DNA from 4 places in the Thalassotalea sp. SU-HH00458 genome. Region 1 is predicted to be linked to each of the others. Evidence: predicted binding sites of a transcription regulator. Region 1 holds the regulator's gene; each other region holds the start of a gene.
What was found. The regulator LexA, encoded in region 1, represses DNA repair genes until DNA is damaged. The targets are predictions, from matches to a motif close to TACTGTATNNNNATACAGTA.
Positions count from the first base shown of each region.

Region 2: the regulator LexA is predicted to act here: its motif matches at 6,133-6,152, upstream of ABXH06_RS17200 (DNA polymerase II).
Region 3: the regulator LexA is predicted to act here: its motif matches at 3,366-3,385, upstream of ABXH06_RS17585 (LexA family protein).
Region 4: the regulator LexA is predicted to act here: its motif matches at 1,749-1,768, upstream of ABXH06_RS10985 (LexA family protein).

Region 1 covers NZ_BAABWW010000005.1:115,582-123,397, forward strand. The annotation lists gene ABXH06_RS09300 (GntP family permease) at 1-1,211, shown strand, start outside; gene ABXH06_RS09305 (E22 family MetX-like putative esterase) at 1,230-2,408, shown strand; gene ABXH06_RS09310 (3-hydroxybutyrate dehydrogenase) at 2,408-3,175, shown strand; gene ABXH06_RS09315 (CoA transferase subunit A) at 3,239-3,958, shown strand; gene ABXH06_RS09320 (CoA transferase subunit B) at 3,961-4,617, shown strand; gene ABXH06_RS09325 (DUF938 domain-containing protein) at 4,677-5,288, opposite strand; gene ABXH06_RS09330 (GNAT family N-acetyltransferase) at 5,312-6,436, opposite strand; gene lexA (transcriptional repressor LexA) at 6,657-7,280, shown strand.
Region 2 covers NZ_BAABWW010000014.1:54,018-61,833, forward strand. The annotation lists gene ABXH06_RS17175 (glucosaminidase domain-containing protein) at 1-297, shown strand, start outside; gene ABXH06_RS17180 (NCS2 family permease) at 398-1,690, opposite strand; gene ttcA (tRNA 2-thiocytidine(32) synthetase TtcA) at 1,718-2,662, opposite strand; gene ABXH06_RS17190 (MBL fold metallo-hydrolase) at 2,874-3,902, shown strand; gene dinG (ATP-dependent DNA helicase DinG) at 3,968-6,076, opposite strand; gene ABXH06_RS17200 (DNA polymerase II) at 6,178-7,816, shown strand, end outside.
Region 3 covers NZ_BAABWW010000016.1:16,744-24,559, reverse strand. The annotation lists gene ABXH06_RS17600 (hypothetical protein) at 1-239, opposite strand, end outside; gene ABXH06_RS17595 (RepB family plasmid replication initiator protein) at 922-1,656, shown strand; gene ABXH06_RS17590 (Y-family DNA polymerase) at 1,699-2,955, opposite strand; gene ABXH06_RS17585 (LexA family protein) at 2,943-3,356, opposite strand; gene ABXH06_RS17580 (restriction endonuclease subunit S) at 3,665-4,261, shown strand; gene ABXH06_RS17575 (N-6 DNA methylase) at 4,261-5,541, shown strand; gene ABXH06_RS17570 (endonuclease/exonuclease/phosphatase family protein) at 5,548-6,360, opposite strand; gene ABXH06_RS17565 (type I restriction-modification system subunit M) at 6,574-7,816, shown strand, end outside.
Region 4 covers NZ_BAABWW010000006.1:158,140-165,955, reverse strand. The annotation lists gene ABXH06_RS10990 (Y-family DNA polymerase) at 81-1,337, opposite strand; gene ABXH06_RS10985 (LexA family protein) at 1,325-1,738, opposite strand; gene ABXH06_RS10980 (tetratricopeptide repeat protein) at 2,154-2,924, shown strand; gene ABXH06_RS10975 (MlaC/ttg2D family ABC transporter substrate-binding protein) at 3,130-3,732, opposite strand; gene ABXH06_RS10970 (TetR/AcrR family transcriptional regulator) at 3,879-4,463, opposite strand; gene ABXH06_RS10965 (M24 family metallopeptidase) at 4,697-6,010, opposite strand; gene ggt (gamma-glutamyltransferase) at 6,227-7,816, shown strand, end outside.

The DNA.
Region 1 (7,816 bases):
CTTTATGTGCGTTACTAGTAGCCCTTAGCAATAATATGGCGTTACTTACTGGCGATACTTATTTTGTTAGCACTTATATGTCTGGCTTTACAAGTTTTATTGCCGCGTGGTTTTTTATGTTTTTACTGGGTTCTTTATTCGGTAAATTTATGGAAGATACCGGTGCCGCAGACAGTGTTGCTCGCTATATTGTTGATAAACTCGGCATGAAAAAAGCGGTTTTTGCGGTTGTTGCCGCGTGTGCCATTTTAACTTACGGTGGCGTAAACTTATTTGTTGTTGCATTTTCGGTTTACCCAATGGCACTAAGTTTATTTAAAGATGCTAATTTACCGCGCCGTTTCATTCCGGCAACTTTAGCTTTTGGCTCGGTCACGTTCACGATGACTTCTGCTGGTTCGCCTGAAATTCAAAACTGGATCCCGATAAAATATCTAGGCACTACGCCTTATGCTGGTTGGGAAGTGAGTTTAGTGGTCGCAATATTTATGGCGCTATTTGGTTATTGGTGGTTAAAAAAACTGATTTCCAAAGCGATAGCCAATGGGGAAGTTTTTGAACACCGTGAAGATGATCCAGAAATTCCTCAACGAGATTACCCTCATCCCATTACTGGTGTTATTCCACTGTTGGTGGTCTTAACATTATCATTTAGCTTACACAGCTATTTTGGCCATAATGCTTTGATTGTTGCATTAGCCGGTGGAGTGATCAGTATTTGGTTGATCAATAACAAATATTTTCACAATCTAAATAATGCTATTTCTGAAGGTACAAACGGGGCATTGATTGCTATTGGTAATACCGCTGCCGTCGTGGGTTTTGGCGCTGTAGCAAAATCAACAGAAGCATTTCAAGTGGCAGTAAACATTATGACGCAAATGCCTGGCAATGAATTAATCGGTGCCGCTGTTGCCGTAAGTGTTATAGCAGGGTTAACAGGTTCGGCCTCAGGAGGCCAAGTGATTGCCTTACCATTACTTGCACCTCATTATATTGATCAAGGGGTGAATCCTGAACAATTACATCGGGTAGTTGCCATAAGTTCTGGCGCTTTAGATACCTTGCCACATAATGGTTATGTTGTTACTACCATTCGTGCTATTTGTAAGGAAACCCATGCCAGCGCGTATTGGTCGATGTTTGCTATGACCGGCGCAGTTCCATTGTTAGGCTTAATACTTGCCATTGGCTTGTTTATTTTTATTTAGTTTTTGATAGGAAATACTATGAATATAAGACTTCTTCTTTTAGCTGCAACTTTGCTGTTATCAGGATTTTGCTTTGCAGACGAAGCTAGTAAACCATTATTGGTTACTAAGCAAAAATTTACACTGGATAATTTTCAAACCTTTGGCGGTAAAAATATTGCGCAAGTAAACGTTGGGTGGGAAGCCTATGGCACGTTAAATCAAGATAAAAGTAATGCTATTTTGATTACTCATTTCTTTTCAGGAAATTCACATGCTGCTGGTAAGTATAATGAAAGTGATGCCTTGCCAGGCTATTGGGATAGCATTATTGGCCCAGGTAAAGCCATTGATACCGATAAATATTATGTCATTAGTTCTGACACTTTGGTGAATGCCAGTGCGTTCGATAAAAACGTTATAACAACAGGGCCTGCAACGATTGATCCTAAAACAGGAAAACCTTACGGATTAACCTTTCCTGTGGTCACTATTCGTGATTTTGTCAATGTACAAAAAGCGCTCATCGATAGCTTAGGTATTAAAAAATTACACGCCGTTGTGGGTGCCTCTATGGGCTCGTTGCAAGCTATTGAATGGTCTGTTGCTTATCCTGATATGGTTGAACGTATGATTTCTGTTATTGGCGCGGCAGAAATGGATGCGTGGTTAGTCGCGGGGTTAGAGTCTTGGGCTGCACCGATAAAAGCCGATCCTAACTGGAATGGTGGTGATTACTATCAAAGTGAAGCACCAAAAAGAGGATTGCAATTATCTTTAGCAAGTATCACCCAAGATGCAATGCACCCAGCTATTTTCAATGCGTCAAACCCTACACATCAAGCCATTAATCAAGCGGCATTAAATGATATTAACGCTAATTTTCCGGTGGTTGATTGGCTTTATGGCGCCGCGGGGGCAAAGCTCGATATTATTGATGCCAATCATGTTTTATATCTTGTCAGAGCCAATCAATTGTTTATTGCCGGTCATAATAATGACCTTGCCGGAAGTTTGAAAAAAATTACCGCTAAAACGTTATTTTTGCCAGCTGCCAATGATTTAGTTTTGTTTCCTTCTATGGCTAAAAAAGCGCATGAGCTTATTGGTGAAAATAGTCAGTATGAAGAAATTCAAGGCATGTGGGGGCATTTAGATGGTCTCTTTTCAATCAGCAGTAAAGCAAAAACCATTGCAACATTTTTGGAGAGTAAATAATGAAAAACATGACCGCCTTAATAACTGGAGCAGGTAGTGGTATTGGTTTCGGTGTTGCTCAGTCGTTGGCTGAAAAAGGTGCGAATATCATTATCACTGATATGAATGATGAAGCGGTTTTATCTGCCCAGCAAAAATTGGCTGAAAAAGGCTTAACTGCAAGAGGCATTAAACTAGACGTTACCAATGAACAAGATATCGAAAATTTACTCGCAGCATTAGCTGATACAACCGTGGACATTTTAGTCAACAATGCCGGTATACAGCATGTTTCACGTTTAGAAGATTTTCCCATGAATGTTTGGCAAAAAATTGTTGATGTATTACTGACAGGGCCGGCGCGAACCTGTAAAGCTTTTATGCCCAAAATGCGGGAAAACGGCTTTGGCAGAATTATCAATATTGGCTCAATACATGGCTTAGTTGCTTCGCCTTATAAGTCTGCATATGTGGCAGCTAAACATGGCTTAATTGGTTTTTCGAAAGTGATCGCTTTAGAAACATCTGATACTGACATTACCATCAATACAATTTGTCCTGCCTACGTTAAAACGCCATTAGTTGAAAAACAGATCAAAGATCAAGCGCAACAACATGGCATTAGCGAAGAAGACGTCATCAATAAAATAATGCTAGAGCCTATGCCGAAAAAGTCGTTTATCGATATTGACGAAATCTGTGCCACGGTGTGTTTTTTGGCGAGTAAAGAAGCAAGAAATATGACCGGCCAAGCCCTTGTGCTTGATGGCGGTTGGACAGTGAAATAATTCCATTAAATCGCTTTTTGAAAGCAATAAGCAATTTAATTTACCAAATATAGGAACAAAAAAATGGCAGGTTTTAATAAAGTTGTCGCTAACTATCAAGAAGCGATGGCAGGCTTAGAAAACGGAATGACAGTCATTGCTGGCGGCTTCGGTTTATGCGGCATTCCTGAAAACTTAATCAATGAAATTAAGCGTAAAGGCACTAAAGATCTTACGGTGGTTTCAAATAATTGTGGTGTTGATGATTTTGGTTTAGGGGTGTTACTTGCCGATCGTCAAATTAGCAAAATAGTGGCGTCATATGTAGGTGAAAATGCTGAGTTTGAACGACAAATGATGAGTGGCGAATTAGCCGTTGAATTAACACCGCAAGGAACTCTTGCTGAAAAAATGCGGGCTGGCGGAGCGGGCATTCCTGCTTTTTTCACTGCTACAGGTGTTGGTACACCAGTGGGAGAAGGTAAGGAAGTACGTACTTTTAATGGCAGAGAATACTTGCTGGAAGAGGGCATAAAAGGTGATTTCGCGATTATCAAAGCGTGGAAAGCGGACAAATACGGCAACTTAGTTTATCGCAAAACAGCGCGTAATTTTAATCCAATGGCGGCAACCGCAGGAAAAATCACGGTCGTTGAAGTTGAAGAAATCGTTGAACCAGGTGAACTTGATCCAGACCAAATTCATACCTCAGGTATTTATGTCGACCGTCTGATTGTCGGCACCTTTGAAAAACGCATTGAACAGCGAACGATTCGTCCTTCGCAGCAAGAGTCAGGAGAATAAAAATGGCGTTAACTCGAGAACAAATGGCAAAGCGCGTTGCTCAAGAATTACAAGACGGTTATTACGTTAATTTAGGGATTGGTATTCCTACTTTAGTGGCGAATTATATTCCTGAAAATATGGAGGTTATGCTGCAATCAGAAAACGGCCTTCTGGGCATGGGACAATTTCCTACGGAAGATGAAATTGACGCCGATTTAATAAATGCCGGTAAGCAAACGGTTACTATGGCAACCGGAGCGTCTGTATTTTCAAGTGCTGAGTCATTTGCCATGATCCGCGGTGGCCATGTTGATTTAACAGTACTCGGTGCCTTTGAAGTGGATGTGAATGGCAATATTGCTTCATATATGATCCCTGGCAAGTTAATCAAAGGCATGGGGGGCGCAATGGATTTAGTGGCCGGTGCTGATAATATTATTGTTACCATGACACATGCTTCAAAGCATGGAGATTCTAAATTACTCGCCAATTGTACTTTGCCGCTTACAGGTAAAAATTGTATTAAAAAGGTGCTTACCGACTTAGCTTACTTAGAAATTCATCAAGGTAAATTTCATTTATTAGAATATGCGCCAGGGGTTTCTATTGAAGAAATTCAAGCGCTGACGGAAGGTGAATTAATTGTTAGTGAAAACGTAAAAGAAATGCTTGTTTAACCTAGTTCGGCACTTTGGCTCGTTGAAAGTGCCGTTTTTTTTAATTCGTTGCTAATTATTTATTCGCATTTTCTAAATACTAATAAACGGTTATTTGCCGGCATAGTGTGGTCGGTGATTAAAGAAAAACCGGCAGCATTTGCCAAGGTAATTATGGCTTCAAAATCACGAATACCGCTGAGTTGATCACGTTCTTTTAACCACGTATCAAATTGTTGATTACTTGCGCTAGTAAATTTACCTTGGTAGTTAAATGGTCCGTAAATACATAAGGTTCCGTCTTTCGCTAAATTATTGCCAACGCCTGTGAAAAAGCGTTGTACTAGTGGCCAGCTCACAATATGCAGGGTATTGGCAGTGAAAATACCATCAAAAAAAGGCGTACTGTTGTCGTTAGTAAAAGACCAGTCTTCAGTAAGATCAAGGGTAATAGGCGCGCGAATATTGTTTAAACCGCTGTTAATGACTCTTTGCTGGATAGAAAAATGATTGGTGGCAAGATCACTGGTTTGCCAAATTAGTTGTGGTAAATGTTTAGCAAAATGTACGGCATGTTGACCCGTGCCAGAGCCTATTTCAAGCACCTTGTTTGTGGTACTAAACGCCTGATTTAATACTGATAAAATGGCAGACTTGTTGTTTTCACAGGCCTGAGAAAATGCTAATTCCATCCTAATTTCCTTTTGTTGACGCGTTAGCTTTGTTTAAACGGTAATGCCGCTAAACATTGCTTTTGATAACGCTTTAGTTGTACTCGTTCTTGTTGGCAGTAATTTTTTATCGGCGTTTTGAAGTGTTCATGTTTGATCCAATGATAAGAATAGGTCAATACGGCTTCAAAACCTCGTTGTATTTTATGCTCACCTTGTGTGCCTGGATTAAACATCGCTAATTTATTAGCAATGCAAAATTCGATGCCTTGATAATAACAAAGCTCAAAATGAAGATTTTTCACTGATTCACTACAGCCCCAATAACGACCATATAAATGCTGATGATCATAAAAGAACAATGAACAAGCAATATATTGATCATCTCGACTCGCGATTACCAGTAAAATATTATCCGGTAACGTTTGAAAAATTTGTTGAAAAAAAGCATAGCTTAAGTGCGGCTGATGACCTTTTTTTAAATAAGTTAATTGGTAAGTTAAATAGAAGTAATCTAAATGTTTCTTGGTAATGTCTTTACCGACAAACCGCTTAACCTGAACATCTTGTTGAGCAATTGAACGGCGTTCTTTTAAGGTGTTTTTACGTTTTCTGGCGGTAAATGTTGAAAGGAAATGGTCAAAACTTTGATATTGACGATTAAACCAATGAAACTGAACCGTATGGCGAAGATATACGTCATCAGGTAACTTTTCTTGAGCAGCTTGAGAAATTTCAGGAATAAACAACAAGTGCCAGCTATTGATATCATTTTGCTGGCAATACTCAATCAGTACTTTTATGATTTGCAGATAATCAACCGTTTCGCTTAGGAGCTTGTCATTTGGAATGGGGGTAACAGGAATAGTGCTGACTAACTTGGGATAATAATCTAAACCATTGTGCTGATAAGCTTGTGCCCAGTCCCAGTCAAACACATACTCGCCCCATGAGTGTTGTTTAATATATAACGGGATAATTGCTTGAATTGTTTTATCAGTAGATAAGGTTAAATGATGAGGCTGCCAACCAGTCTTAATACAAATAGACGTACTATCTTCAAGCGCTTTGAAAAATTCATAATGCATCAGTGGGCATAAAGAGTTTTCTACGGCTTGCCATTGGTTTTTGGCAATATCATTAATACTATGATGAAATTCTGCTTTCACGTGGCTCGTATTTTTAAGTGAAACGTTGGCTAAGCATAGCTGATTTTGCTTTCAGATATAATAACCAATGGCGAATAGAGAGGTTTTTATCTCATTCATTTATATAGCATTATGTCTGATATCTCGATTAAGTTTTTTACTTGACTAGTCAGGGTTGCGTTTATTTACAGCCTGTATATACTAACAGTTATAACTGTCAGTATATACAGGAAATTGTCGAATGACTAACCTACGACCACTTACACCACGCCAAGAACAAATTTTTGATCTTATTAAAGAAAATATTTCTCAAACGGGTATGCCACCCACGCGCGCTGAAATTGCCGATTTTTTCGGTTTTAAATCTGCCAATGCCGCCGAAGAGCATTTAAAAGCACTCGCTAAAAAAGGTTACATCGAAATGCTACCTGGCACGTCGCGCGGTATTCGTTTAGCGGAACAGTTTACTGAAGAAGAAGGCTTACCGTTAATTGGTCGTGTTGCGGCAGGAGAACCTATTCTGGCGCAAGAACATGTTGAAGATAACTATAAAATTGACGGTAATTTATTTCACCCTGCAGCGGATTATTTATTGCGAGTAAATGGCGAAAGTATGAAAGATATAGGCATTCTCGATGGTGATTTATTAGCGGTACATCAAACGACTGACGTGCAAAATGGCCAAGTGATTGTTGCGCGAATTGATGAAGATGTAACGGTAAAACGATTTAAACGTGAAGGAAATGTTGTTTATCTTCACGCTGAAAATGAAGATTTCTCACCGATAAAAGTTGATTTAACTTCGCAACATTTTAATGTTGAAGGCATAGCTGTAGGAGTTATTCGTTCTGCCGACTGGATGTAAATTTAACTTTTCCATATTGCTGACTTTTGTTCTCCTCTTTTTAATAAAAGTCAGCAATTTTTTACTTTTTGTCACTTTTCATGCTTTAGCCGAACTTTTATAAAGAATAATTCTTATTTAATCTTAGTATTCTCAAACTAGATTGTTTTTTGATTAAAAAATATTCACCCTCATTTCTACCTGATATTATTTTATTAGAGCAATTGCTTGATTTTTAGCCTATGGCGTCAGGCTATATAAAATGGACTTTTTAACGTTTTAGAGTTGATACTCTATTGTAATTGTTAGTGTTTTTACTTTTATTAAAGAAAATTAAGAATTGACCTAGATCAAGATTTAAGTAATTCTAGGACAGAAATTGAACAAAAATAATAATAAGGCGCACTTTAAGTGGTTAAAAAATAGCCAGAAAAAATAACAACAAAAACAACTAAAAGAAATCAAGATATTCGTTTTTTAATGATATTAAAGATTTTAAAACTTAGAAAGGGTGGAGGAGATGTCGAGTGAAGAGACGTAACCTAAGTTGGCTATTC
Region 2 (7,816 bases), on a different contig from region 1:
TGCTTTAAAAAAGGTTGTGGCATGGTGCCTAATAGTCGTGATGAAGGGTTAGATCACGAAGTTGCGGCGTTTACCTCGGTAGAAAAAGCGGTGAAGCATTACTTACATAACATTAATACGAATCAAGCTTATCAAGTTTTTCGTTCGATCCGCGCACAACTCCATGCAAATCAACAACCCCTGACAGCAGAAGTTTTAGCTACCGGATTATTGCCATATTCAGAACGAGGAAGTGATTATGTCTTAGAAATATCAGAGATGATCAGACATAACAAAAAGTATTTTAAAAACAAATGATTATTTGCGTTTCTATCGTTATAAATTAAGTTAATAGAAACGCAAACTCTTTCACGGCATTTTACTCACCGTCATTCATTTATCCGCATAAAAGCAATACTTAAGCAAAAAAGATAAATTTTACTAAAAATAATAACGCTAACAAGCAGACACTGATATTAAGCTCTTTAGTGTGGCCACTAAATAACCTTACAGCGACATAACTGATAAAGCCAAATGCAATGCCATGAGCTATCGAAAACGTTAGCGGCATAGTGATACAAATAACTGCAACCGGCACGGCATCAGAGATATTATCCCATTTTACATGAACAAGTCCTGCTAACATCAACACCGCCACGTAAAATAATGGGCCAGCCGTTGCATACGATGGAACCATAGCCGCTAAAGGAGCGAAAAACAACGCCAATAAAAATAGTACGCCAACGGTAACCGCCGTCAAGCCCGTTCGACCACCAGCAGCAACACCTGCCGTGCTTTCGACATAACTGGTGGTGGTTGATGTACCTAACATACTACCCGCGACGGTAGCCGTTGAATCTGCTAATAATGCTTTTCCTAAACGGGGGAAGTTTCCTTTGTCATCTAAAAGATTGCCTCGTTGAGCAACGGCAATTAATGTCCCAGAAGTATCAAATAAATCGACAAATAAAAAGGCAAAAATCACGCTTAACATGCCCACTTCTAGGGCACCTGAAATATCTAATTGCATCAAGGTAGGCGTAACCGAAGGGGGCATTGAAATGATGCCAGAATAATCAACCTTACCAAAAAGTATACTTAATATTGTGATCAGTAAAATAGAGATCATCACCGCGCCGTTAATATTTCGATTAACCAGCCCAACAATAATAAATAAGCCTAATGCCGCCATGACCGCAGAAAAGGCAGTAATATCACCAAGGGTTAATAGCGTAGCTGGGCTATCAATTACAATTCCGGCATTTTTAAGTGCAATAAAAGCGAGAAATAACCCTATACCTGCAGCGATGCCAAAACGTAATGAGTGAGGAATGGCATTAATGATCCATTCTCGAATATTAAATAAACTTAATACAATAAATACACAACCAGAGATAAAAACACCCCCTAATGCCACTTGCCATGTATAGCCCATTTCTAAAACAACGGTATAAGTGAAAAAGGCATTCAAGCCCATTCCTGGAGCAAGGGCAATTGGGTAATTGGCAATAAATCCCATAACAAAACAACCAATTGCGGCAGCAACACAGGTGGCTACAAAAATTGCTCCGTGGTCCATGCCACTATCCGCTAGCATGGCAGGATTAACAAAAATTATGTATGCCATGGTTAAAAAGGTGGTGATGCCAGCAACGACTTCTTGCCTTAGGGTGGTGTTGTGATCTTTTAGCAAAAATATTTTTTCTAACATTAAGGGACCCTTCACTTATTTATATTGTTATTTGATTTCAGTGATGTTTAAAACATTGGCTTGATCAACATTGATAGCAGCCGAAGTATCATTACTTGTTGAAGAAAAGTGTGTTTCTTGATCAAAAGCAGTATCCCCGCCATTGATAATACCCGAGTGGGCGTTAATTGATTTAAAGTCAAAGAGTTCACTGTCACATAAATGCGAAGGCACAATATTTTGCATTGCGGTGAACATAGACTCAATTCTACCTGGAAAATTTTCGTGCCAGTCATTGAGCATCTTTTTAATATTTTGCCTTTGTAAGTTAGGTTGTGAGCCACATAAATTACAAGGAATGATTGGGAATGCTTTTAATTGGGCGTACTGTATTAATTCACTTTCTTTACAAAAGGCTAATGGTCGAATCACTACATGTTCGCCATTATCTGAAACTAGTTTTGCAGGCATTGACTTTAACTTTCCACCATAGAACATATTTAACATCATAGTTTCAATCATATCGTCTCGATGATGGCCTAAAGCTATCTTCGTTGCTCCTAGGGCTTTAGCTGCTTTGTACAAAACGGCGCGACGTAAACGTGAGCATAAACTACAGGTGGTTTTACCTTCAGGAATTTTGTCTTTAACAATAGCGTAGGTATCTTCTTCAATAATTTTATATTCAACGCCCAATGACGTTAAGTAATTTGGTAAAACATGCTCAGGAAAACCCGGTTGTTTTTGATCTAAATTGACTGCAATTAATTCAAAGTTGATAGGTGCGGATTCTTTTAAAATCATCAATATTGATAACATCGCGTAGCTGTCTTTGCCTCCGGACAAACACACCATAATACGATCCCCATCTTCAATCATATTGTATTGAGCAATGGCTTGACCAACATGACGACGTAAGCGCTTTTCTAATTTTGCTAACTGACTTTTCTGTTGAGGGGTTAAAGACGTTGAAGGTGCAAGATTTGTAGACATAATATTCTCAGATGTAAAATTACCGTATAAACTCAGGAACGTAGACGTTCGGCGCGTATTATAACCAAGAAGGTAACAAATCTACATTACTTTCACGCGTGTTTACGGCAGAATAAACTTGTTAAGAAATTACTGTGATCATTAACGATAAAATATGATGGTCAGTAAAGGTCATTTTCATTAAAATTTTTTGAATCGTTAAAGAGCTAATATGACTACACAACTTATGACGCGTTTGTTAAAAAATCCGACGGAAAATAAAAATGGCCATCGATTAACCTTGGTTGGATCGCGCTTTTTTATCATCTATTTTATGTTATCACTATTGTATATGTCATCAGCATTTAAGGTATACGCACATAATTTTCATACTAAAGGGCAGGTTTCTACCACTCACAACGCGTCACATAGTCAGGGAAAATCATCGCAAGTATTAGCTTCAAAATTAACATTTCAATCTTATGTTAAGTACTTAGGCAATGAAGCGTTATTTGTCAATATTTCAAACAGTAAGCTGTTATTTGATCCGTTTTTTCATGACAATATTCGAATATATCAATTGGTGCCAGACACGTTAAAAAGGGATATTTTTAGCGGTACAGCCCCGTTTAATGCGATCAATTTGATTTTAATTAGCCATGCACATCGCGATCACTTTGCCGTCGATGAAGTTGTTAGTTATTTATTACGTTTTACAAACACTAAACTCGTTGGCCCCAAACAAGCAATTGATAAGATCAACACCCAGTTAAAAAAGCTGAATAAAACTATTAGTCACGAAAGGCTTATCTCAGTTAATTTAAATATTGGCGATCAACCATGGCAGCAAAAAATTGGTGAGTTTCTAATTGATGCCGTTAGGATCCCACATGCCGGCTGGCCGAGTCGGGCGGAGGTTGAAAATATCGTTTTTCGAGTGACGCTAAATCATGCTATTGATGATACTGCTAGTCAACACACGACCGTGATGCATATGGGGGATGCTGATCCTGATGATGATCATTATTTACCCTACCGAAGCTTTTGGCGAAAAAAAATAACGGAGGTAAATTTTCCTCCCTATTGGTTTTTATACTCAGCTGAGGGGCGTGATATTTTGGATAATATTATCGGCGCAAAAACTAATATAGGTATTCATGTGCCTATGGCTGTGCCAAAGCAATTACAACAATCAGGACGTGAATATTTTTCGATACCCGGAAACATTAAGCCGTTACACTCACAAACTCCAGACAAGTAGAGCTGTCAATGCAACATGGCTAAGCGTGTATAATTGGCACTTTTTAATCAAACTGATAATAAAAATTAACTACGTCGATAGGGCGGTAAAGAGTTAAGCAAGTCTTTACCGTAACGTTTAGACACTAATCGGGTGTCCATAATGGTGATTGTGCCGGTGTCTTGCTCATTTCGCAGTAAACGTCCTGTGGCCTGAACTAATTTTTTTGACGTTTCTGGAACCGAAATTGACATAAATGGGTTACCGCCTTTAGTGGTTATATATTCAGCTTGAGCTTGTTCTACAGGCGAGGTTGGTACGGAAAAAGGTAACTTAGTAATGATTAAATTGGTTAAATATTTGCCAGGTAAATCTAAACCTTCAGAAAAACTTTGTGTACCAAAAATTATACTGTCTTTGTCGTCATCACATAACTTTTTATGCTGTTCGATAATATGTTGGCGAGACTGCTCACCTTGTACTTGAATGCTAAGTTTGTGATCTTCTCTCAATGATTTTGCAACTTGCTCCATCTGCCAATAAGAAGAAAACAATACTAAAGTTGCTTTGTCTTGCTTGATTATGGCAGGTAATTCTTTAATTAATTCATCTGTAAATTCATGAGCGCTTGGTTCATTTTGCATTGGGTGAACCAGCAGTTTAGCGTTATTTTGATAATCAAAAGGCGAGTCTACTTTTTGATATTGTGTGCCGTCGTTGGTTTGTAAACCTACTTGTCGGCGAAAATGGTCGAATGAATTTAGCGCTAAAATGGTGGCAGAGCATAACACGGCACCTTCACACTTACTCCATAAGTTATCTTCTAGGGTAAAACCTACTTCAATAGGAGATGCCGATAATAAAATGTCTTGGCGTTTTGAGCTGATTTTTTCCATCCAGCGAGCCATCGGCGCCCCTTTTTCGTTATCCGACACTGCATACATGGCCCACAAAGCATGAAAGTTTTCTAAGCGTTGGATCATAAAACCGCATTCAGCTAAAGCTGGCTCGGCTAAATACATTTGTACATCACCGTCTTTGACCGACTCCATTAACAGGTTATAAAGCTTATTACTTTGAGTGAGACATTTTTTACTGAGTTCGGTTAAATCTTCCGCCCAATTTTTTAAGTTTTTTGGGATTATGCCATTTTCAAACCGGTAAATACTGTTGTCATCTTCTCTTGCAAAACGATTATGTTTGTCCACTTGTTCCGCAAAATATAACGCTTGATTATTATCAATAAAGCTTACTACTTTATTCAATTCACCGATTAAGTCTTGGCAATCATCGCTAAGTTTTATCGATGGACTGATCACTGATTGTGATTTTATCAACTTAGACAGTTTTGCAGATAATTCTTTTAACTTTTCAAGCCAGTCAAGGGATCCCTTCAAAGTTACACTTGCACTTGAATGGTCACGCGTTACCTTGGGTAAGTGATGAGCTTCATCAATAATATAAAAAACGTCTTCTGGTGCGGGCAATATTCTGCCACCACCTAGTTCAAGATCCGCGAGTAATAAACTATGGTTTATCACCAAAACTTCACAAGTTACCATCGCTTCTCTTGCTTTATGAAAAGGGCAATGTGCATGCTCTGCTAAAGTTTTTAAACAGCTATGTTTGTCTGATTGTATTTGTTGCCAAATATAGTGAGGGATTGGGTCTGCCCAAGAATCAATATCACCTTGCCATTGGTTATTTTTCAGTGCGTTATGTAAATTACTTAATAACTTGATATCCATAGCACTAGGTTTTTGGGCAAAGGTAAAGCCAGCTTGAGGGTTGTCATGTTGGCTAACTGCCGCTGCTAATTTTTGTTGGCATACGTAGCGTTGTCGCCCTTTGACTAAACTAAAATTAAAATTTAATCCTGAATGCTCTTTTAAAAAAGGCAAATCTTTATCCACTAATTGTTCTTGCAGTGCAACCGTTGCGGTGGAAATACAAACGGTTTTTTGCCGAGATAAAGCCAATGGAATAGCACCTAACGAATAGGCAAGTGATTTACCCGTGCCGGTTCCTGCTTCGATAGTAATGATTTTTCGAGATTTATCGTAATCACCCGCTAGGGTTTTAGCAATTTCTGCAATTAAAAACGTTTGTTGTTTTCTAGGATTAAAATTAGTTAGGTTTTCCCCAATGGTTTTGTAAGCCGTGCGTATTATTTGTTTTATCTTATCTGTTAACATAAGTAGTATGTTGTAGGCGCTGGCCAACTATCCATAAAGTAATTTTTATCATACAATGCTGTATATAATAACAGGTTATTAGGCACTAATAGAACCTTTTCATGACAATTTCTTCGATAAACACACCCGCGGCTCATTTAAGTGGCTTTATTTTAACGCGCCAAGCCTATGATACTAAACAAGGTATCGAGTTGTCTTTCTGGTTAAAGAGTCACAATGGTGTAAGAAATTTTCTGGTTAAGCATGAAAAAGCGGTATTTTTTGTCGAAGCTGAGCAACAAAGCAAAGCCAGCAATTTGTTAAATGACAATAACGTTATTGTCGAAAATATAAAACCTGTACCGCTTAAAACCTTTGGGCAAGTGCCTGTGGTAGCTGTTTATTTTTCTACGATGAGAGAATTCTATCGTGCGCGAGAGATACTCAAAACGCACGATGTAAAATGTTATGAAGACGATTTTCGTCCAGAAGATCGCTACTTAATGGAGCGATTTATTACCGCCAGTGCACATTTTACCTTAGCTGATCAGCAATCGTTAACCGCTGGGCAACGAAAAAGTCGCTTTCCTGTTCATCTTGTTCATAAATCTCGGGCAATACCGGCTGAACAAACGCTTGACGCCATTTGTTTATCTATGGTTTCCCTTGATATAGAGTGCTCGATGAAAGGAGAGTTGTACTCTATTGGTCTTTACTCGGAAAACCTAAACAATCAAGCGTTAAAAAAAGTATTGATGATCGGCTCCCCAAATACTTTTGCTAAGTCAAAAAAGCTAAACGATCAGCAAGCCTCTGATATTGAGACGAATATTGTTTGGCTAAGTGATGAACAAACTTTGCTGAAAACTTTGATTGAGTGGATTGAAGTCAATGATCCTGATGTTTTTATTGGTTGGAATGTTATTCAGTTCGATTTTGCTTTGTTACAAAAACGATGTGATTTGTATGGCATAAACTTTACGATCGGCCGTGATGGTCGAGCGCCACGTTGGCGTAAAAATCAAAACAGTGAACAACAATTTATCGACGTAAATGGTAGGATCATTCTAGATGGAATCGACTTATTAAAAACCGCTACATACAATTTTCCAAGCTTTTCCTTAGATTACGTTGCACGAGAATTATTAGGCTTAGCGAAAAAAGTCGACGATGTTGATAATCGCATCAAAGAAATTACCGATAATTTTCATCATGATAAGCTAGCATTAGCGGCATATAACCTAGAAGATTGTCGATTAGTCACCTTGATTTTTAATAAAACTCAATTACTCGACTTTGCCATGCTACGGGCACAATTAACAGGTTTAACTGTTGACCGAATAGGCGGCTCAGTGGCGGCATTTACTAATTTATATTTACCTAAATTACACCGTGCTGGTTATGTTGCCCCTAACATGGGAGATGGTTTACAAGGACTCGTTTCGCCCGGCGGCTATGTGATGGACTCGATCCCCGGTTTATATAAAAATGTTTTAGTGCTTGATTTTAAAAGCTTGTACCCCAGTATAATTCGCTCGTTTAATATCGACCCTATGGGGATGATCGAAGGATTAAACGATCCTGACAATGCTATTGAAGGCTTTGACGGAGCGTTGTTTTCAAGAGATAAACACTTTCTCCCCGATATTATTAACAAATTATGGCTTGAGCGTGATAAAGCGAAAAAAGAGCAAAACGCCGCATTGTCACAAGCAATAAAAATTATTATGAATTCATTCTATGGCATTTTAGGCTCTACAG
Region 3 (7,816 bases), on a different contig from region 1:
TTAGAAAGGGGTCCTCTGGTATCAGCTTTGCCTTCTTTTGTTATAATATCTTTGTACTTTTTAAGTGTATCTTCTACGTTGACCGTTAGATCATCTTTTAGCGTGTAATCAGAAGTAAGCTCGTACTTCATCAAGTTACTTAATGCAGTTCTTAAGTGGGTATAATGAGATTTATCTCTTGCTTCTACTGAGTTTTCAATTTTGTTTTTTATATTCTCAAGAAATTTTCCAACACTCATAATTTAGCCGCCCACAAAAATAATTACCATATATTATAGTATAGTAGTATGTTTTTTTAAAGTATTCATTTTATTAGTATTTGTTAATATTTAACTTGTTGTTAGTAATAGTTTTTTATTTGTAGTAAGCTTTTTAAGTGACTATAAAAACAAGGAAAAAAAATTGACAAAATAATATATTTTCTGCTTTTACTACGTTTTATTTTGGTTTTTGTTTGTGTAGTAAGTTTTGTTTATTTATTCTATATTTTTCAGTGGTTTATTTATCTTTCGAATTGCGTATAAGTATTGTAAATGGCCCGCATAAATAAGGATCGTTGTAATTTGCATGGTTTTTATACTAGTTCGTTAATATAACGTAGTAAAAAATATTTTTGTATAAAAACAAAGTGTTATGGTATTTTATTAGAGGTTTAGTATATTTTATTTTTTGATTTTCTTTGTTTTTTACAACGTTTTTACCACTACACTTTACTTGCCACTTTAAATTTTACTGATATATAAATTAGAAAAAATCTAATTGATAGTTACACTATAAATTAAATTTAATTATTAGTGCGCTCATTTGTATGTACAAAATATCATAGTATAAAAAACTATTCACTTGTTGAAAATTAATTTATTGATCAACCTGTAATTAATAACTATCATCTATTACATTGATTCTATCATTGTAATAATTATGAGTAACACTAAAGTTAAAAACCAGCTTAAAAAGAGAGAAGTCAGACAGAGTGTTGCCTTAACAGAAGCTACTTATGACTTATCTCGTGATGAACGTAGAATCATTTATCTTGTTGCCGTTCAATGTGCAGAAAATAATGTACCGGGGCAAGGAAGTTTCGATGTAACTGACTATGAAATAAAAGTTGGTGATTATCAAAAAATCTTTGGAATGGAACTTAACGAGGCTTCTCGTGATCTTCGTGGTGCAATTAAATCTATTTATGATAAAAGCGTTATCATTCATGACTTAGATGAAAGCACAGTCAATGAGAAATCGATAGAAGAGTTTCGCTGGATCATTGGTAAGAAAAGCCTTCCTAAGCGCGGTAGCTGGCAAATCACACTTAACCCTCTTGTTGTTCCCCATCTAACAAGTCTTGCCAATAGCATTAAGTATCCAATACAACAGATAGTAGGGCTAAAGAACAACTATCAGTATCGGTTATACGATCTGTTCATGGCTGAACTAGAAGATAATAATAAAGGAAATAGAACAATAGACGTAGAATGGCTTAGAGCAGCATTTTGCTTAGGAAAAAGTTATGAACTCTACGCAAATATCAAAAAGAGAATCATGGAACCAGCTATAATTGAAATCAATAAAAATACTCCATTAAGAGTAAAATACACTGAAAATAAAAAAGGTAAAAAAGTGATTTCTTGGACGTTTAAATACTCATTTAAGGGCTAATTATTACAAATCGCCCTAGTAGTTAAGTGTTGGTTTAATGCCTCAGCATCTTATCTTTGGTATATCTTTCCAGTTGCTTGTGAACTGTGGGCTAAGAAACTCTCTTCTCATTTGAAATTCTTCTGACTTACCTTCTGATCCTAGTTTTAACGTACCTTGGCCATAGCGGTTATTAATTTTATCAAGGCACTTCATTAGTTGTGGATTTGAATTGTCCGGCATGAATAAATCTGATTGTTGAAATTGTCTGCTTTCAAGTTGAACAGCACCAACACCACAGCGATAAAATCTAACCCCTGGTTTAAATATTTCATCAAGAACACTACTTATTGCACTCAAAATATCACAACTATTATCGCTTGCTACAGGGAACTCATAAACGAAAGATTGCTTATAGTAAAAATCATCATGAGGCGAGCTAGAAGCGAATATAAGCAACTTTTTTACTAGTGATGACTGTTGACGCACTTTCTTGCAAACGATGGCTCCGTGCTTGGATAGGGCTGCTTGAAGCGCATGTTTATCCACTATTCTTTGTCCAAAACTTCTGGTCGAAAATATTTCCCGTTTATCTTCTCGAACATCATCCCAAGACAAGCAGCTCAAGCCGTTTAACTCGTTTAATGTTCTTTCAGTTACAACACTAAATTCACGCCTAATAGATTTTGGATCTAGCCTAGAAAATTGGAAGGCATTATTAATGCCTTGTAGGTTTAATCGTTTTGATATTTTCCTTCCAATACCCCAAATATCACCAACATCCATCTTCTGTAAAACTTCTTTTGCACTATTTTTTGAATCAATAACGGAAACCCCATTATATCCCGGTAATTTTTTAGCCGCATGATTCGCAGCTTTAGCTAGTGTCGGTGTCGTTCCAAATCCTACACCTACTGGCAATTTGGTTTCTTTCCATATGGCTCGTCTGATTTCATGACCATACTTATGCCAGTCTTTGATTAAGTTGTCGTAGTTTTTAAATAACAAGAATGATTCATCGATGGAGTAGATGTATTGGTCATCGCAGAACCTGCCAATGACGTTCATCATTTTTTCGCTTAAATCAGCATAAAGCTCATAATTTGATGAGCGAACAACAACACCATGTTTTTGAAGTAACCATTTAATTTTAAAATATGGTTCGAATTTTGGAATGCCTAACCTTCTCGCGATTGGGCAAACAGCACAGATGCAGCCATCGTTATTTGTAAGAACAACAACAGGCTTGTTACGGATGCTTGGGTCAAATACCTTTTCAGCACTTGCGTAAAAAGAGACTGCATCAACTAAGGCATACATGATTTTAGTTCTGGGGATTTATGGTGTAGCCGTATCGAGCGAGTAACAATACCTTCAACTTGGAAATCATCTTCCTTGCTAATTTTTACCGGGCTATGATTTTGTGATGCTGATAATAGTAGTGCCTGTTTCTTATCTATTATTTTGCAAACAAAACAGCCATTGTAATTGGCGACAATAATGTCACCGTCTTTCAATGTTACCGATCTATCAACAATTAATAAATCCCCGTCAAAGATACCAGCTTCAATCATAGATTCACCAGATGCCTGACCAATAAAAGTCGAATTAGGATGACTAATGAGAAGTTGATCTAGAGAAAGACCTAGTTCTTTGTATTCTGTAGCAGGAGACTCAAAACCTGAGATCCCTGCTTCGATGTAAATAGGTATAAATTTCATAATATATAATACTGTGTTTTTGTACAGTATAGGTTTTTATTTTAAAATAATAAAGGTCATTACACCTGATATGTTTAGGAAAGGAGCTTATTGTGTACCTACAAATGTAAATGCATTATCTCACAACTCTTTCATATCAATCATGTTTGTTTTAAATAGTTAATTATATGGACATACATATGTATTGAAAAAATCGTTTTACCAGTACGAACGAGAAAATTTTAAAAAACTACTTGCTTTGTTAGATTGTTTACCCTAATATTACCTCAACAAGGTAGATCGTACTTACAAAACGAAAGGAGAGTAACATGAAAACTATTGAACTATTATGTGGTGACTTAACAACTGGTGCAACGAATACCCTTTTTGAAAAAACAGAAGAACAAGGTGTAAATACTGCAAAACTATTAACCGGAAGTTCATTGAACTTAAATGGTGAAATTGTAGAGGAGCAGCTAACGACCATTAGGATTAAAGAAGGAAAAAACATTCAGCGGTTTCAATTACAAGAAGGTGATGTCGTACTTCTTGCAAAAGGAAACTCAATAAGAGCTGCTTACGTAACAGCTAAGGTAGCAAACCTTAATGTTATTGCTTCAGCGAACTTTATTTTATTGAGACCAAACAAGGATGCATTAGTAGGTGAAGTTTTGGTGGCATACCTTAATTCTACATCAGGTCAAAACAAGTTGAATGCAATTAGTACGGGAGCTGCTATTCAAAATGTCAGCTTATCAAATCTAAAAAAATTAGAAATTGAATTACCAGCATTAGATAAGCAACACGAAATTTCAGAATTATTTCATGCAAGCAACCAGGCATATAAATCTACTATCAAACTTGCTGTACAGCAAAAGAAAGTAGCTAACGCTTGTATTAATCAACTAATGAAGGGAGCAGCATAATGAAAAATTTACAAGAGCAGTTACAGGCAGCAATGGATAGTTGTCGAGGTTCTATGGAAATCACTCACCTTATTGAGCTTTTTACACATGTAGCATTTATCGCAAAAGAAGCTCCAGAGTTATTTCAAGTAATTGTTAATACCGGGCAGGCAAAACAACTAGGTGCTCTGACTGATGCAGGCAAATCATTAGAAAATAAATATCCTGCTGAAGTATGTGCCGCACCTGATCAGTATAGAGTTAATACAAAGGTTATTAGCGTAGCTATAGAGTTAGTATCAAAAGTAGAAGATTTTAATTTACTTGCTCAACTACTAAGAGAGTTTAATAAAAATACAGGCCGAATAAATGGTGAAATGTCATCCAACCTTAATATGGAAAGGATTTTTACAGCTTTAATTGGTGATTGTAATGGCCAGTCTCTTTATGATGGGGCTTGTGGATTAGCTAGAATAGCTTCAAAACTTAATGCTAATAAAATGTATTTAGAAGAAAAAAATCAGAATACCTGGGTAACAGCATATCGCTTACTAACTCTTGAAGGTCTCTCATTTAAGCTGAATTTAACCGACTCATTAACAAGCTCTACTTATGGTATGGAAGATAGATTTGATTTAGCAGTCATGGAGCCTCCTTTTTCTCTAAGGTTTGGTGCAGATGAACGTAGAATGCTAGCTGAATCCCCATTTATCGAAGTTCCTACTGGTAACGTAGTTTCGGCAAATTCGGGTGATAGCTTGTGGATACAGCAAGCATTAAGCAAACTGAATGATACTGGTAAAGGCTACATTTTATTGCCTCAAGGTTTTCTATTTCGTGGAGGTTATGATGCGAAGGTACGAGCATATTTACTTGAGAACGAATTACTCGAAGCAGTCATAGGTTTACCTGCTTCAATACTAGATGGAACAGCTATAGCACCTGCTTTATTAATTCTTAACAAGAACAAACCTGCTGGATCACCGATAAAGTTTGTAGATGCCAGTGAAATTGGGGTGTTTGAAAAGAGTCAGGTAGAAATATCTGAAGATGATAGTCAGTTAATTGCTAACTTGGCCTTAGGAAAATTAGCAGATGATGAACGATATAAAGAAGTTTTCATTCCTGAGATTAGAAAGCAAAATAATGAATTAAATATATCTAAATACATTATGAAAGACATAGATATAGAAGAGTTGGATGTTAATGAAGAATTGAAAAAACTAAGTAGCTACCAAGCAAACTTTGAACAATCTCAACAAACATTAACATCGTTATTAAGTAAATTTAGACATGATTAGGTATAGCTACTTTTTTAAATTAGCCATTACTGCTCTGTGATCACTAATGGCACCTAAATCAAATGATTTAAAAGTAGCGCCAAGTTTTAATGAGTCAGAAATTAAGATGTGATCAATTAGTTGTTTTTTATTTTGGTAAACATAGCTGTATTCGTTTTCATTGATAATGTTTAGTCCAGATTGAGTCAAAAGGTTAAGAGTGATTGAGGCCGGAGTATCGTTTAAATCACCCATTACAATAAGGTGGCCAGTTTTACCGTTTAAATACTTAACAATTGAGTTAGCTTGAGCAGCTCGTTTGTCATCATTACTACTACGTTTTGAAATCAAATGAGCAACAACGACATCGTATGTTTCGGAGTTGTTTTTAAGTTTTATGCCAAGTGCTTTAGAAGGGGTTTTCTTTGTGCCGTTATAGCTCCCTTCAATACCTTTAAAGTTGTTGGGTTCGCCAATCACATCATAGCGAGTGATGATAGCGACATCTTGGCCAGTAAAGTTATCACGGCCTTTTTTGAATACTAATTTGTATTCTTTGGGTAAGTAGTTGAGGATTTGTTTGGCGACATTTTCACCTTCTATTTCGGTTAAACCAACGATGTCAGCATCGTTGTAAAGAATATGTAAGGCAATAGCATTTGCTTCAAGCTGAACATGTTTTTTTGAAGGAGGATTACCAACAGCGCCTAATGCTATTTGCCCATCATGAGGTAATTGGGAATCCCAAAAAAACTCTGTGTTAATGGATAATACAACAGTAGCAAATGATGGCAGTGAAACTGCCAGGGCGATAAAGAAAAGTATTAATTTTGAAATCATGAAAGTGACAAAAAATTGAGAGATATTTATTAATAGGATATGACTATTCGTTGACTATATCAATAAGCGAATAGTCTAATTAAATCATATTAAAAGAAAGCTTTTTGTACATACAAATGTATTTACAATTACCGTTGTGTGTTATAGAATAAATTAAACTGCGTTATTACTTGCTCTCAGCATTGATAGCTACAAAAATTAAAAGGGTTAAAAATGAGCGAAGAATTAAAAACAAATGAAGTATCTAATCTATCAAGTTTTATTTGGAAGATAGCGGACAGTTTATGGGGTGATTTTACTCACTCAGATTTTGATAGAATCATAATGCCTCTTTTGCTTCTCCGTAGGTTGGAATGTGTGTTAGAAAAAACAAAAGATGATGTTGTAGAAGAGTATGAAGCTGAAAAAGATTCAGGTATGGATTTAGATAGAACGCTTCGATATGTATCGGGCTTTCCATTTTATAATACCAGTCAATACACTTTAGACTCGCTAGGCAGCACGAGCACAAAAGACAACTTAGAAAATTACATTAGCCAATTCTCCGCTAATGTTCGTAAAATATTTGAAGAGTTTGGTTTTTACAACACAATATCTGAATTAGAAAATGCCAAGCTTCTGTATTTCATCGTAAGTAAATTTTCAAATATTGACCTTCACCCTGATGTTGTTTCTGATCGCGTGATGTCTAATACCTATGAACAGCTTGTTCGTGATTTTGCTGCTTCTGTAAACCAAAAAGCCGGGGAGTTTATGAGTCCTCGTGATGCGGTTCATTTAGCAACCTCTTTGGTAATTGCTCCAGATGAAGGCTTATTTAATGAAACTGGTGTTATTAGAACTCTGTATGATCCAACGATGGGTACAGGTGGATTCCTGTTTGATGCCATTTCTGAAATAAAAGGCTTTAGTAATACAGTAAAGGTTGTTCCGTATGGTCAAGAGTTAAACCCTAAAACTCATGCTATGGCATTAACATCGATGATGTTTCAAGGCTTTGAAACTGAGAATTTAAAGCAAGGAAACACCCTTTCAGACGATAAATTGTCTACCAAGAAATTTCACTATTGTCTAAGTAATCCACCATTCGGGATTAAGTGGGAAAAAGATAAGAAACTTGTATTGGATGAGCATAAAACTTTAGGTTATGCAGGGCGCTTTGGTCCTGGCTTACCTCGTGTTAGCGATGGTTCAATGTTATTTCTTATGCACCTTGTTGATAAAATGGAGTCACCTAAAAATGGTGGTGGTCGTGTAGGGATTATTCTTTCAGGTTCTCCTTTGTTTACTGGTGATGCAGGTTCTGGTGAATCAGAAATTAGACGCTGGTTATTAGAAAATGACTATGTTGAAGGTATTTTAGCTTTACCAAACGATATGTTCTTTAACACTGGTATAGGTACTTACATTTGGATACTTACTAATAAAAAATCAGCAGAGCGCAAAGGTACAGTTC
Region 4 (7,816 bases), on a different contig from region 1:
TAAAGTGGTACTTTTTAGGTGTTTTTTTAAATATATAAAATGATAATATAAAGAACATGTATTTTATATTAATTCTTCAACTAACAATTTATCTTAGGTATATCTCGCCAGCAACTTGTATATTTCGGAGATAGAAAACTACGGCGCATTTGCCATTTTTCTGCTTTTCCTTCACTCGCTAATGTCATAGCGCCTTGACCATAGCGTTGATTCACTTTGTCAAAGCAAGTCATTATTAAAGGGCTTGGTTGCAAAGGCGTGAATAAATCAGGTTGTTGGTATTGTTGACTTTCAAGGCTGATAGCACCAATACCACAACGATAAAAGCAAATTCCTGTTTGAAAAATGTCATGTAATGCAATACTAATAGCTGATGCTATTTGACTACTGTTATTTGTTGCTATAGGAAAGTCATACACAATAGACTTTTTATAGTACTGGTTATCATGTGGTGAATTTGAAGCGAAGATAAGTAGGCGTTTAACCAATGAATGTTGCTGGCGCAACTTCCTACCAACAGTCGAACCGTGTGTAACTAGTACATACATGAGTGATTGATAATCCGTTATTCTTTGACCAAAACTACGTGTTGAAAATATCTCTTGTTTAGGTGCTTTTACTTCATCCCAAGATAAACATGGTATGCCGTTTAATTCATTAACTGTTCGCTCTACAACGACACTAAATTGTTTTCTCATATTATGTGCTGATTGCTGCGCGAGTTGCTCTGCCGTGTTAATCCCCAATAGATTAAGTTTCTTACCTAATCTGCTTCCAATCCCCCAAACATCAGTAATTTCCATCCGTTTAAGTATTTTCTTACTTGATTCGTTGTTATCAATAACAGCAACACCATTAAAACCACTAAGCTTTTTTGCAGCATGATTAGCCGCTTTAGCTAGGGTAGGGGTTGTACCAAAGCCTACACCCACAGGTAAGCGAGTTTCCTTCCAAATAGCCTTGCGGATCTCATGTCCGTATTTATGCCAGTCACGAATTAAACTATCGTAATTTTTAAACGCTAAAAAAGATTCATCAATAGAATAGATGTATTGATCATCACAGTACCTAGCAATGGTGTTCATCATGCGCTCACTTAAATCAGCATATAACTCATAGTTAGATGACCTTACAACAACGCCATGTTTATTTAAGAAGCTTTTAATTTGGAAGTAGGGCACAAACTTAGGAATACCTAAACGTCTCGCAATTGGGCATACAGCGCAAATACAGCCATCGTTATTGGTTAGTACAACAACGGGCTTATTTCGTATGCTGGGGTCGAATACTTTCTCTGCGCTGGCGTAAAAAGATACGGCATCTACTAATGCGTACATAAAGATATTTCAGGTGACTTCTGATGTAATCTAATTGAGCGAGTGACTACACCTTCAAGTTGAAACTCGTCTTCAGGTTTTATATGAACGGGAGGGTAGTGAATTGAAGCTGAAAGCAAAAGGGCTTGTGTTTTATCAATTAACTTACATACAAAACAACCATTGTAATTGGCGACAATAACGTCGCCATTTTTTGCCGTTAATGACCTATCTACTATTAATAGGTCTCCATTAAAAATACCAACATCCTGCATAGAGTCACCGTTAGCCTGACCAATAAAGGTAGCGTTTGGGTGTTTAATTAATAATTGGTCAAGTGATAAACCTAGTTCTTTGTACTCAGCTGCTGGCGATTCAAAACCACTGATGCCAGCTTCTGCAAATATTGGGATAACTTTCATAATGCACCTATGCTGTAAATGTATACAGTATAAATAATGATTGTGGTTTTGTTAAGTTATTTAACAGCATTGTTATTGATAGTAATTGAAGTACGAATGATAGTTATTTGTTTTTAATTGTTGGTTCTATGTTTGATATTTTTAATTGTAGTGATTGGTTCTTTTTTTGATACTATAGCTAGAGTAATGTAGAGAGGGATATTAGGTTTTATTTAAATCGGTTTATATCGAAATAGAGGTGACTTTGTTTTTTGGTTACACTGGATGTAACACTGGGCTTTAATTTTTTTATATTATTCGTTTTAAATCAATATATTGGCTTTATTTTACGACTGTCTCCGTCCCGCCATTCTTTTTCTAACCCTCGATTTCTCTAGGGTTTAGTAAATTCAAACGTCGCGCCAGCGCTTTACAAATGCTGAGTTACACGACGCAATCTATACCTGCAAATAAACTAGTACCTTATCTCACAAACAGTGAAGCACTATTACGTTTAAGTGCAGCAAAAGTTGGGTTGTTACTATCGCCAGTTGAGAGAGAAAAACACCTTAGCCCGTTGTTAAACGATAAGTTAAAAGCAATTAGGGTGGCAGCAGCGAAGAGTTTGGTGTCAACGACAATTTCCAGCGAAAACCAAACTTCATTTTCAAAAGCGTTTGAAGAATTAACTAAAGCAAGCGAGGTAAACAGTTGGAGAGGAGAAGGACGCATTAATCAAGCCGTGATAGCGTTAGAAGTTAACGATACCTTAGGCGCAGAAGCTTCACTCAAGCAAGCAATAAAGATAGAGCCATATTTTGATGTGGGCTATATAAACTTAGCTGATTTATACCGAAGTCAACAACGCTCATCGTTAGTGAGTTCAGTGCTTCGTCAAGGAATGAAGAATAACCCGTTATCTGGTGCGCTTACTTACTCTTATGGCTTACATCTTGTTCGCCAACAAAAGCTTGCTAAAGCGATTGAATACTTTGCTAAATCAATTCACCTTGCTTCACAAAACCCACAGTATGCCTATACCTATGTACTTGCAATGGATGGCACAGGGGATAGTCAAAAAGCATTGACCGAACTTAAAAGATTAACACCTAAGTATTCTAATAAAAGTCAGCTCAAAGAACTCGGCCTTTATTTATCACAAAAATTACGGAGTAAAGCAGATTACGATTGGTTTATGAATATTTAAAATGCTCTACCTTACTTTGCTAGAGAAAGTGAGGTATCACCATTTTACCGTGATCTCACACACCAGACTTTCGTTCTTAGTATTTCAATTTTCAATAGACGCTAAAAAATAACCGTAATGAAAAGCCCACATTATAAATTGTGGGCTTGTAGTGGTTAAATTTAATAGTTTATTCTTTGTTTAAAGGCCTAATTATCGTCAAAACTTACTTAGTAATTGACGCTAATTCTAGCGTTACTTGGTCAATACCATATTTGGCGATTCGGCCTTTAAATTCAGCTTGCTTACTGCTTAATAATGAAATGCCTTCAACAATTAAATCATATGCTTTCCATTGACCTGTTTTTTTGTTTTTTCGCATTTGAAAAGTCAGGTGAATATCTGGCTTGTTATTATCTACTATGGTTGCATTAACTGAGGCCATTTTGGCGGTGCTTTTGATAGTGCCTTTTTCATAAATAACCTTCTGATTTTTATATTGATTTAAGGCGTTTGCGTATGTTCTAACTAAGTAATGACGCATAGATTCAGTAAAGTTCTTTCGTTGCTCTTTGGTTGAGCTTTTTAAGTGCTTACCCAAAATTTTGTATGAAGCATATTTGTAATCCACAGAAGGGATTAACTCTTGTTCTACAATTTCACGCATTAATTCCGGAAATTTTGTCAATTCTTGCTGACTACTCGCTATGCGCCCAAATAACTTTTCACCTACCGATTTAATTTCTTGATAGGGCGATAATTGTGGTTGATTAGCTGCTTGTAGATTGAAAGCTAACAATATAATAACTAGAGCCGTAAATTTTTTCACAATGTGACCTTTGAAATTGCAGTGAGTTAATATAGTGCATTCTACATACCGACCATTCGGTCTGTAAATGTTTTTTTCATATTTAATTTCTACTTTGTTATTCGTAAAGAGAATATAGCTATCTAGGTGTGACTATAAGATGGAAGTTATTTTTTTAATTGACGGATGTAATTGCACAATTCGGCATTGACCTTACTAAACAACTCCTTGTTTTTCGCACTCTTGCTCAAACTTGACGAACCATGGAAACAAGAAACAATAAAATAAGCCACTTGATTAAAATCTAAGTTGTCTCTTAATTGGCTTGCAACCCGTTGCAGGTTTACGGCAATTAAGTGATTGAGCTGTTGTTGCATATTAAGAATTCTTAAACGAAATCCTTCATCGATCCCCGACATTTCTTGGCACAAATTATTGAGAGGACAACCACATACAACTTCGTCGCAGCTCATTTCTTTAGACATATTTTCAAAAAAATCACAAAGGCTTTCAATAGGATCGTCAGTTTCAACAGCTGGTGCCCACATTGATAGAAACATCGGCGTATAGATCTCTTCAAAGACGGCATAGCCCAGCTCCATCTTGTTTTCAAAATGGTGATATAAACAGCCTTTAGAAATATTACAGCGTTTAAGGATGATAGAAAGACTCGTAGCGGTGAATCCATTGTGATGGATTTCATCGGCACTAACTTCTAAAATTTTCTGACGTGTTTGCTCTGCATCTCTCATAACGAAAACCTCTTCATCCGATAAAGCTATATTAACCAACCGAACGGTTTGTGACTAGCGTTATTTTTATTCATTTGTATATAAATCACTTTAAAAAATTAGATATGTAGTTGTTTATAAATTGATAAATAACATATGACCCAAATTATTGAGCCATATGTTTTAGTGAGTTGCTGCTTCAGTGTGAAATATTGGCTTTACTAAGTTAACCGTTAAAACTGGCTATCTTTAGCTTATTTTACGGGCTGTAGTTTTGCTAACTTGCCAATTGGCGCATCAATTGAATCTGGCGGAATAGTAAACCATTGAGGGCCTGTTTCTGTCATGTACAGACAATCTTCAAGTCTTACGCCAAACTTTTCTGGTAAGTAAATCCCCGGTTCATTTGAAAAACACATGCCTTTAGCCAGTTTAGTTTTTTCACCATGCACAAAATTAATGCCTTCATGGCCTTTCATACCTATACCGTGGCCTGTTCGGTGTGATAAACCGGGTAATTTATAATCTGGCCCTAATCCTAAAGTTTCATAATATTGGCGCACGGCATCATCGACTAAACCGGCTTCTGTGCCAAGTTGTGCTTTTTCAAAAGCAATGCTTTGCCCTTGTCTAACGGTTTGCCAAATTTTCTTTTGCTCTGCACTCGCGTCACCAAAAACAAAAGTTCGGCTGATATCCGATTGATAACCATGAACACTGCAGCCGCAATCCATTAATACTACAGAGCCTTCCGTTAATGTTTGTTTCTGTTTGGTGCCATGCGGATAAGCACTGGCTTGGTTAAATAAAGCCATATTCCAAATACCACTACCGCCTAAGCTTGCTTGAGCTTTATGCATCAAGGTTTTAACATCAGCTTGTGTCATGCCTAATTCAAGGTTTGACCAAACGTGTTCATAAGCAGAAAGGGTAATTTCATTGGCTTTATGCATTAATTGTAATTCATGATCACTTTTAATCATTCGACAACCACGTGTAATAACATCGGCACTAACATCATGCATGGCTGGCAATAACGACATCACTTCTTGTAATACAAAGTATCTAACAGAATGTTCAAAGGCGACATTGCCGGCTTTAATGTTTCTATCGTTTAAAATTTGTTTGACGCGTTCAAAAGGACTTTCGTGTTCTTGCCATACTCTGACATCATTCCCAACAGCTAAAGTTTCACGAATACTGGGCTCTTCAAAAAATGGACAGACAACCGCAACATCACCGACTTGAGGGATAACTAACGCTGTCAGTCGCTCACTTCTCCACCATTGAATACCTGAGAAATAATCCATCGTCGCCCCAGGTTCTATGACCATTGCCGATATATTATGTTGCTTCATTAACTGTTGCGCTTTTTCGATACGTTTTAAGCGCTCTTTAACAGTAATAGGGGAAACAGTATCAGTGATATTGGTTAGCGTTTTTTTTCCAAAATCATTACTCGCTTGATTCGCCGTATTATAAGGCGATGAACTGGCCACCTTTCCTATTGATAAGGTGGCCATTGCCGCTGTGCTGAGCTTGAGAAACTTTCTTTTACTGATTGTCATTTTGTCTTCCTAGCTTACTATTTTTGATATGATTTATATTGCTTACGCTATAATTTTTCTATGGCCTGAGCAAGGCTTTATCAGATGAAAACCATTATTTTTAAGATGAAGCTGCTTTACATATAGTAGCGGGATTTATATGGTAATTTTAGTAGAGTAACGTAACGGCTTAGTTAAAATAATAATTTGAATTGCTACCAACTGATGAGATAACTAATGAGAAATCGCACATTAAGTAAAATAATAACACGGGTATTTGTCTTTATTTCAATTGGTAGCGGGCTACCTATAACAACTGTCATGGCAAATGCAGATAGAGTCACGGGTAAAACGTTTGCCACGCGTTCTGAAGTTATTGCACAGCATGGTATGGTGGCAACAAGTCAGCCGCTTGCGAGTCAAATTGGTCTCGAGGTATTAAAAAAAGGTGGTAATGCTATCGATGCTGCCATTGCTGCGAATGCCGCGTTAGGATTAATGGAACCCACTGGTAATGGGATTGGTGGTGATTTATATGCCATTGTTTGGCATGCCAAATCACAAAAACTTTATGGTCTTAATGCCAGTGGCCGATCACCCAAATTATTAAGTTTAAAACAGTTAAAATCTGACATTAACGCGTTAGACCGAGACACTATTCCTCCTTACGGCATGCTGCCTATCTCTGTGCCCGGAACAGTTGATGGTTGGTTTGAATTGCATAATAAATTTGGTCAAATGCCAATGAAAAGCCTGTTAAAACCTGCGATCGATTATGCCAATAAAGGCTTTCCAGTCTCTGAATTAATTGCCCATTATTGGAACTTAAGTGTGCCGCGTTTATCACCTCAAGCAGGCAGTTTTAAAACGACTTTTACTATAAACGGTAAAGCGCCTCGAAAGGGACAAGTATTTAAAAATCCTGAACTTGCCAATACTTTGTCGATGATAGCAGAGCAGGGCCGAGATGCTTTTTATCAAGGTGATATAGCCAAAAGTATTGATACCTTTATGAAAGCTAATGGTGGATATTTAAGGTATGAGGATTTTGCTTCACATACCTCAACGTGGGTTGAGCCGCTATCAACCAACTATCGTGGTTATGATGTGTTTGAATTACCACCTAATGGTCAAGGAATTGCTGCGCTGCAAATGTTAAATATTTTGGAGTTGTATGATTTACCAGCGATGGGGTTTTTAACGCCTGAAACTTTACATGTTATGACAGAGGCTAAAAAACTCGTTTTTGAAGACAGAGCGAAGTTTTATGCCGATCCTGACTTTGTTGATATTCCACTGAAAGGGTTAATTAGCAAACAATATGCGATAGAACGAAATAAACTCATTGGTGAAAAAGCGGCTAAGCGCGTTGATGCGGGCAATCCTGCAATGTATCAAGGAGATACCATATATTTAACCACGGCTGACCGCGAAGGCAATATGGTGTCACTCATTCAAAGTAATTATCGAGGTATGGGCTCTGGAGTCGTTGTGCCAGGTTTAGGCTTTGTTTTTCAAGACCGAGGCCAACTATTTTCGTTAGATGAAAATCATGCCAATGTTTATGCGCCTAATAAACGTCCTTTTCATACCATTATTCCTGCATTTGTGATGAAGGATAATAAACCCTTTATGAGTTTTGGTTTAATGGGGGGCGCAATGCAACCTCAAGGTCATGTGCAAATTATTACTAATATTGTTGATTTTGGTATGAACTTGCAAGAAGCCGGTGATGCCACGCGCTGGCAACATTATGGTTCTACAGAGCCTACTCAACTAAATGGCGACCAACTTACCAGTCGAGGTGAATTAGTGATTGAATCTGAT